3 regions of the Embleya sp. NPDC005971 genome follow, and region 3 is predicted to be linked to each of the others. Evidence: riboswitches for the same ligand, from Rfam matches in the RefSeq annotation. Region 3 holds a riboswitch; each other region holds the start of a gene.
The links. A riboswitch is a leader RNA that binds a small molecule or an ion and turns the genes downstream of it on or off. The one in region 3 is predicted to bind cyclic di-AMP.
Positions count from the first base shown of each region.

Region 1: it holds a riboswitch for cyclic di-AMP, as region 3 does, so the genes downstream of both, ABZ374_RS15480 (NlpC/P60 family protein) here and ABZ374_RS10630 (transglycosylase family protein) in region 3, are expected to answer to the same signal.
Region 2: it holds a riboswitch for cyclic di-AMP, as region 3 does, so the genes downstream of both, ABZ374_RS31630 (transglycosylase family protein) here and ABZ374_RS10630 (transglycosylase family protein) in region 3, are expected to answer to the same signal.

Region 1 is NZ_JBEXUX010000014.1:158,534-160,795, reverse strand. It holds gene ABZ374_RS15490 (hypothetical protein) at 1-237, opposite strand, end outside; gene ABZ374_RS15485 (hypothetical protein) at 213-521, opposite strand; cyclic di-AMP (ydaO/yuaA leader) riboswitch at 940-1,134, shown strand; gene ABZ374_RS15480 (NlpC/P60 family protein) at 1,141-2,124, shown strand.
Region 2 is NZ_JBEXUX010000044.1:18,907-21,168, forward strand. It holds gene ABZ374_RS31630 (transglycosylase family protein) at 627-1,259, opposite strand; cyclic di-AMP (ydaO/yuaA leader) riboswitch at 1,365-1,559, opposite strand; gene ABZ374_RS31635 (EthD family reductase) at 1,751-2,086, opposite strand; gene ABZ374_RS31640 (phosphoenolpyruvate hydrolase family protein) at 2,168-2,262, opposite strand, start outside.
Region 3 is NZ_JBEXUX010000008.1:159,713-161,974, reverse strand. It holds gene ABZ374_RS10630 (transglycosylase family protein) at 21-1,301, opposite strand; cyclic di-AMP (ydaO/yuaA leader) riboswitch at 1,333-1,564, opposite strand.

The DNA of each region.
Region 1 (2,262 bases), on a different contig from region 3:
CAGTCGCGGTACCAGGGCGATCAGCGCCAGGACCGACACCGTGGCGCAGCCCGGCGAACCGGTCATCCCTTCGGCGACGCCGAAGCCGATGCCGAGGAACAGGACGACACACAGGCCGCAGGTGCCACGCGGGTCGACGTCCCGCTCACTCGGCAGCAGGCCGTCCTGTTCCAACCGGGTCCGCGCCGGTCGCCATCCGGCGGTCGGCCCGATCAGGGCGGTTCGGGCCGCGCCCACCGCGTCGAAGGCGGTGCGCTCGACCGGGTCGAACCGCCGGCGAGCAGCGCGATCTCCCGGAAGTCGAGAACGCGCTCGGCGGTGGCCGGCGCCGCGCGCCTGCGCAACCGGTACGCCCGCCCGAACCGGAGCAGCCAGGCAACCACGAACCAGCCGAGGCAGGCCGCGGACACGAGCAGGTACCACCGGGCCTGGCCCGCCGGGAGGGACCAGTGGGTCGGGTCCCGGCCGGCCTGCCCGTTCGTCGACCCCCGCGCCGTTCCTGCGGCGATGCCCTCGCGCACTGCGCGATCATGCCCACACCCCCGGTATTCGCGATCGGCGGCGCGGCGCCGCGCCCGTGCGCACCACGGTGCCGCCTCGTCGCCGGCGCGTCCGGTGGAACCCCCTCGCACCTTGCTTCGCGAACCGGCCGAAATGTGATGTAGGCCGCATGGATAAAACGGACATAAATTACTTAGCCGACTTCGGGTGGTAATTCATTTTCCGCACCCCGGCATGAATCTCGATTATTTTCCGTGACCGAATGATCACGCCACTCTCCGAGATATCCCCTCGTCATGAGTGGTGCATCGACCGGTGGGCCGGCCGAGATGTCGCACTTATTCCGCCTTTACACCGGAGGCAAACTCGGCGTTTCGGTTGTGATCCGGCATCCGTATTGCCTACCTTTCTCGCCGATTCACCTTTCGGGTGAACCCTGTCGCCGGTACGCCGAATCCCGTCGCCGGCAGCGGGAGGTCTACATCGAAGAATCCGACGGGAGCGGGGGAACCAGGTGAATCGCCGTGGCCGGGATCGTTCCGGTGACGGCTAGGGGTGAAGTCGCGTGTTGCGCGACCGGGCTGCTCCAGTCCGAATCCGACAGCTCACCTCGTAGGCGACAGGAGAGGACCCCATTTCATGCTGTCCGCAAACGCTCGTCATCGCGCCGCTCGACCCACCAACGTCCGCCGCTTCGTAGCGGCGGTGGGCATCGCCGGCATGGGTGTCGTGATCCCGGTCGCCACTGCCGGTACGGCCCACGCGCAGGCCCCCTCCACCTCCGAGCAGGCCCCCTCCGGCGCCTCCGCCGTGCTGTCGGCGGTCCCGACCGCCGCGGTCGAGGCCGCCCCGGTCCAAGCCGCACCCGCCGCGCCGGAGACCGCCGCGCCCGCCGACAAGGCCGGCTACGTGGTCAAGGCCGGCGACACGCTGTTCGGGCTCGCCCAGACCAACCAGGTCACCGGCGGCTGGCAGAGCCTGTACGAGATCAACCGCGATGTGCTCCTGTCCGGCCCGGACCTGATCCGGATCGGCCAGACCCTCCGGCTGACCGGCTCGGCCCCCGTGCTCTCCAAGGCCGCCGCGCCGGCCCAGCCGAGCATCAAGGTGCAGCCGAAGACCGGCGTCACGCCCGGCAAGACCACCCCCAAGCCGGCGAGCAAGCCGTCCGCCGACGTGTCGGTCAAGCCCGCCGCCAAGACCCCCGCCAAGCCCGCCACCGGCGGCTCGAAGGGCAACCAGGCGCCGAGTGGCGGCTCGTCCACCGCGTCGAGCAGCAAGGCCGCCCAGGCCGTGGCCTTCGCCAAGGCGCAGATCGGCAAGCCGTACGTGTACGGCGCCACCGGCCCGAACGCCTACGACTGCTCGGGTCTGGTCCAGGCCGCGTACAAGTCGGCCGGCATCTCGCTGCCGCGCGTGACCAACGACCAGTTCGCCGCCGACCCGCACGTGTCGATCGCCAACCTGCAGCCCGGCGACCTGGTGTTCTTCTACTCGGGCATCAGCCACGTCGGCATCTACATCGGCGACGGCAAGATGGTGCACGCCGCGAACTCGCGCAAGCCGGTCGAGATCTCCTCGATCAACACCATGCCGATCGCGGGCGCCACGCGTCCTTCTTGATCGACCCGCCGAGGCCGACGCCTCGCCGTCACGCCCCGGCAACACACCGGCGCCGTGCCCCTCGACCACCACCGAGGCGCACGGCGCCACACGTGTCCCACCCCAGACACCTGAACCACACCCGAACCGGCCCCACAA
Region 2 (2,262 bases), on a different contig from region 3:
AATCTTATCGTCATGGGTATGTTTTGCCCGAATAAGTTGAGATTGCCGGGTGGCCCTGTTCGATCATCTCCCGGGCGCGGCGGCGGTGCATCCGGCGCCTCTGGAGGAAGGCACAAGATTTCGCCGACCCGGTCGCCGAGGTCTGTGGCTATCGACCGTCGATCCGGCCCGTCCCTACAGTTTCGTCCTGCTTGACGGAATACCAATTCCGTATAGCGGAATATTGGCCGGGGAGCGCCCTCGGATCCGCATCCACTCCCGCTGCCCGATCCCGCGAACGATCCGGCGATCCCGCATGTCCGATGGGCCGGGCCGTCCCGCGACGGCACCCGATGTGGAGGCACCGATCATGGGCTGGAGAACCACCAGGAAGACCGTTGCCGGCGAGAACGCGGCCGAGGCGCCGGGCGGGCCGCCCCGCCGGCGGGGCGGCGCCCGTGCATCCCGTGGACGAGATCCTGCCGCCGGGGCGAATGCCGGCCGGCGCCCTGCAACACGTGGCCACGATGTTCGGCACCGTCGCGGTGGCGCGCACCCCGGGCCCGCCCGCCCGCGCCTGACCGTTGCCCCGAAACGGGCGTAGGCCCCGCCGAAGTACTCGGCGGGGCCTACGTGGTGGCGCTGGATCAGACGGCGAGCTGGGTGCCCACCGAGATCAGGTGGGGGTTGCCCCCGATGACGCCCGCGTTCGCGGCGTACAGGGCCTTGTAGCCACCCTTGACGCCGAGCTTCGCGGCGACGCCGGAGAGCGTGTCACCGGCCTTGACGGTGTACTTGCCGGAACCCGAAGTCTGCTTGGTCGCGGCCGACTTCGGCGCGTCCTGCTTGTCCTGCTTGTCCTGCACCTGGACCTTCGGCGCGTTGCCGGTGGAGGTCTTCGGCGCGTTCTCGGTCACGGACTCGGCCTTGGGCGCGGCCTTCGGCTCGACCTTGCTCTTGGTCTTGCCGGTGGTCGCGGAGTCGGCCGTGGCGGAGGCGTTGCCGCCCTTGCCCAGGCCGGCCTTCTGCGAGCAGACCGGCCAGGCGCCCGGACCCTGGCTCGCCAGGACCCGCTCGGCGACCGCGATCTGCTGGTCCTTGGTGGCCTGCGCGGCGCTGGAGGCGTACTGGCTGCCGCCGAACGCGTTCCAGGTGCTCGGTGTGAACTGCAGACCGCCGGAGAAGCCGTTGCCCGTGTTGATACCCCAGTTCCCGGTGCTCTCGCACTGGGCGACCGCGTCCCACGTGGACGAGGTCGCGGCGCTCGCGCTGCCCGTCATGCCCACGAGGGGAAGGACGAGACCCGCACCGGCGGCGACGGCGATGCCGGCGCGACGGCCACGAGAGAGCGAGCGAACGGGAGCGGTGATGGCACGGAAGGTCATTTATTACCTCGTCGGGCGCCTACGAAGTTAGCTGTCGGGTTCGGACGATTGGCCCGGCCTCGCCTGCAACAGGCATGGCTTCACCCCAGACATCGACGTGGCCGATGTCGGCACTCACTTGGTTCCCCCGCTCCTGCCGCCAGTCGATATCGACTGCTTCCCTCGGGCGGCGGCAGGATTCGGCGTACCACCCGGGGAGTCCGCTTGTGCGAACAACCACGAAGCTACGCACCGCTCCGCCGGATTGGCAAACATTTCGGGTGATTTGTGAGGTGCCCCATAGGGCGGAATAACACCGATTTGCCCGATATGTCGCCAACCCCGCAGGTCACGGCTTCGACGTCCACGGTGCGCAGCCGCGTGCTCACCCGTGCTTCAACGACGAGCTATTCCGTCGCGGGCAGCTCCACAGGTACGACTACCCGCTCCTCGTCCCACAGGAACGTCGCCCCGCCGGTCGCGAAATTGGCGACGTCGGCCACCGTGGCCCGCCCCTCCGGCGAATCCAGGGTCGCTTCGATACCGGCGCGGGTCGGTGCGTACAGCCCGACCACCAGGTAATAGGGCGGCTGCGCGCCGGACGGATCCGGTTCGCACTTGCCGATGGTCCAGCCGGTCAACCCGGGCATGGTGCGGGCGAGCGGGACGTGCTTCTCCCAGTAATAGGTGTCGAACGCCGCCGGGTCCTCGGGGTGGCCATAGAGCACGGTCAGCTTGTACATGCCGAATCCTCACGATCGTGTGGTGGATGTGGGTCCTGCCGGTGGTGCCCGGTGCGTCCGGCGCGCCGGCGCCGGATGGAACTAGCGCGCGGCGATGCTCTTGAACGCCCGCGCCTGCTCGGTGATGGCCACCTCGGTGGGCAGCCGTTCCATGCTGGAGGCGCCGAAGAAGCCGA
Region 3 (2,262 bases):
ACTGCCTGTTGACGCTCGGATCAGAGGTTGACGCCGTGCGCGCGCAGGTAGGTGACCGGGTTGATGCCGCTGCCGTAGTTCGGGGTGGTGCGGATCTCGAAGTGCAGGTGCGGGCCGGTCACGTTGCCGGTCGCGCCGGAGAGGCCGATCTGCTGACCGGTGCTCACCGTGGCACCGACGCGAACGCTGATGCTGGACAGGTGCGCGTACTGCGAGTACTTGCCGTCCGCGTGCTTGATGACGACCTCGTTGCCGTAGGCGCCACCGTTGCCGGCGCTGACCACGGTGCCCGAGGTGATCGCCTTCACCGAGGTGCCGGTGCCGACCACGAAGTCCTGGCCGGTGTGGCTGCCGCTGGACCACAGCTTGCCGCCGGTGCCGAACGCGGTGCCCAGCGAGCCGCTCACGGGAGCGACGTAGCCGGAGGCGTTGACCGAGGAGCTGCCGGCCTTGACCGAGGCACCCTTGGTCGCGACCGGGGCCTTCTCCTTGACCGTGGTCTTCGGAGCGACCTTCACCGACGCGGAGGGCTTGGCCTGCGACGTGGTCGTGGTCGTGGTCGTGGTCTCGGTCTTGGGCGCGGTCTTCGGCGCGACCTCGGCCTTGGCGGTGGCGGTGGTGGTGGCGGCCTTGGCCTTGCCGGACAGCTTGAGCTTCTGACCGATCTGGATGACGTCCGGGTTGCCACCGATCACGGCGCGGTTGTCGGCGTACAGCTTGTGCCAACCACCGGTGACGGCCTTGTCCGCGGCGATCTTGGACAGGGTGTCACCCTTGACCACGGAGTACGAGGAGGTGGTCGACGCGGCGGCCGGGACGACCTCGATCTTCGGGGCCGGGGCGGTGGTCGGCGCGGACTCGGCCGGCTTCTCGGCGGCCTTGGGGGCCACCGTGACCGAGGTCTTGGCCGAGCCGGCGGCCTTGGTGCTCGGCGAGACGGCGGGCTTGGCGCCGCCCTTGGTCAGACCCGCCGGGCCGGAGGTGTTCGGCCACGCGCCGGGGCCCTGCACGGCGAGGACCTTCTCCGCGATGGCGATCTGCTGGTCCTTGGTGGCCAGGTCGGCACGCGGGGCGTACTGCTGACCGCCGAACTCGTTCCAGGTGCTCTGGGTGAACTGCAGGCCACCGTAGAAACCGTTGCCGGTGTTGATGTGCCAGTTGCCCGAGCTCTCGCCCATGGCGACCTTGTCCCAGGTGGAGACGGAGGCGGCGTTGGCGGTCGCGAGACCGGTGATCAGCGGGGCGGCGACGATCGCGCCGGCCATTCCGAGGGTGAGCGCGAGACGCGTCTTCTTGGGCATACGGGCAGGGGTGTTGAACGACTGCACGAAGATTTTCCTTCTCCCACGCCTACGAAGTGAGCTGTCGGATTCGGGCTGGAGAGTCTCGCCCGGCCGTGTTCGGCCCTCGTGAGAGGGACGGGCACGGCTTCACCCCAAGCCGTCCGAATGGGCGTCTGCGTCACAGACGCCCGGGACGGCATTCCACTTGGTTCCCCCGCTCCTGCCTTTCGGGTTTCGTACCGTGGCCTCGCTCCGGCGGCAGGATTCGGCGAACCGGGAGACCATTTCGCCGAGCACCGGACCGGTGTGGCGAAGCACCAAGCTACGCACACCCCGACCGGGAACCAAACATCACGATTCGCCGAAACCGAAAAATCAGGACGTAAGCGTGGAATATCGGGACCTAAAGTCCCGGACGCGGTACGCATTGTGCCCGAGTTGCTCACGCTGAGCCGATAGGGGAATCACCATGGGTGAAATTCCGGAAAACTCGGTTCACGCTGCGTACGAGTTCCTGACCATCGGTATGCGTGATGTGACGTGCGTCATGCGCTCGATAGCGGAGTGTCCGAATTACCCCCATATATACGTCCCAATTTGCCTGCCGGCCCGGTCTCCGCCGGGGTTGTGACCGCCGGGAAGTGGTGCGCGTCTCGGGGCTTCACTTGGATTCGATCCGCCTCATGGGGACGACGCTCTCCGGCAGAGCCTGCTGTTTCGCTGCCCGGCCGGCGTCGTCGATACCGAGTACGTGGCGCGGGTGGGTCGAGATGGCCCGTTGCATCAGGGCGGCGCGTTCGGGGTTGTCGGCGGTGGTCTCCCGGGACCTCGTAGCGGGTGCCCGGTCGAGCGCGACCGGGAGCCGTATCGGCTCGGCGGTCCCGGCGACGGGACGCTCGCGGCACCGGGCGCGGCCGGTCCCGTTCGGGCCCGGCCCCGGTCACCCCCCGTATTCAGGCCCGCCAACCTCGTCGATCGG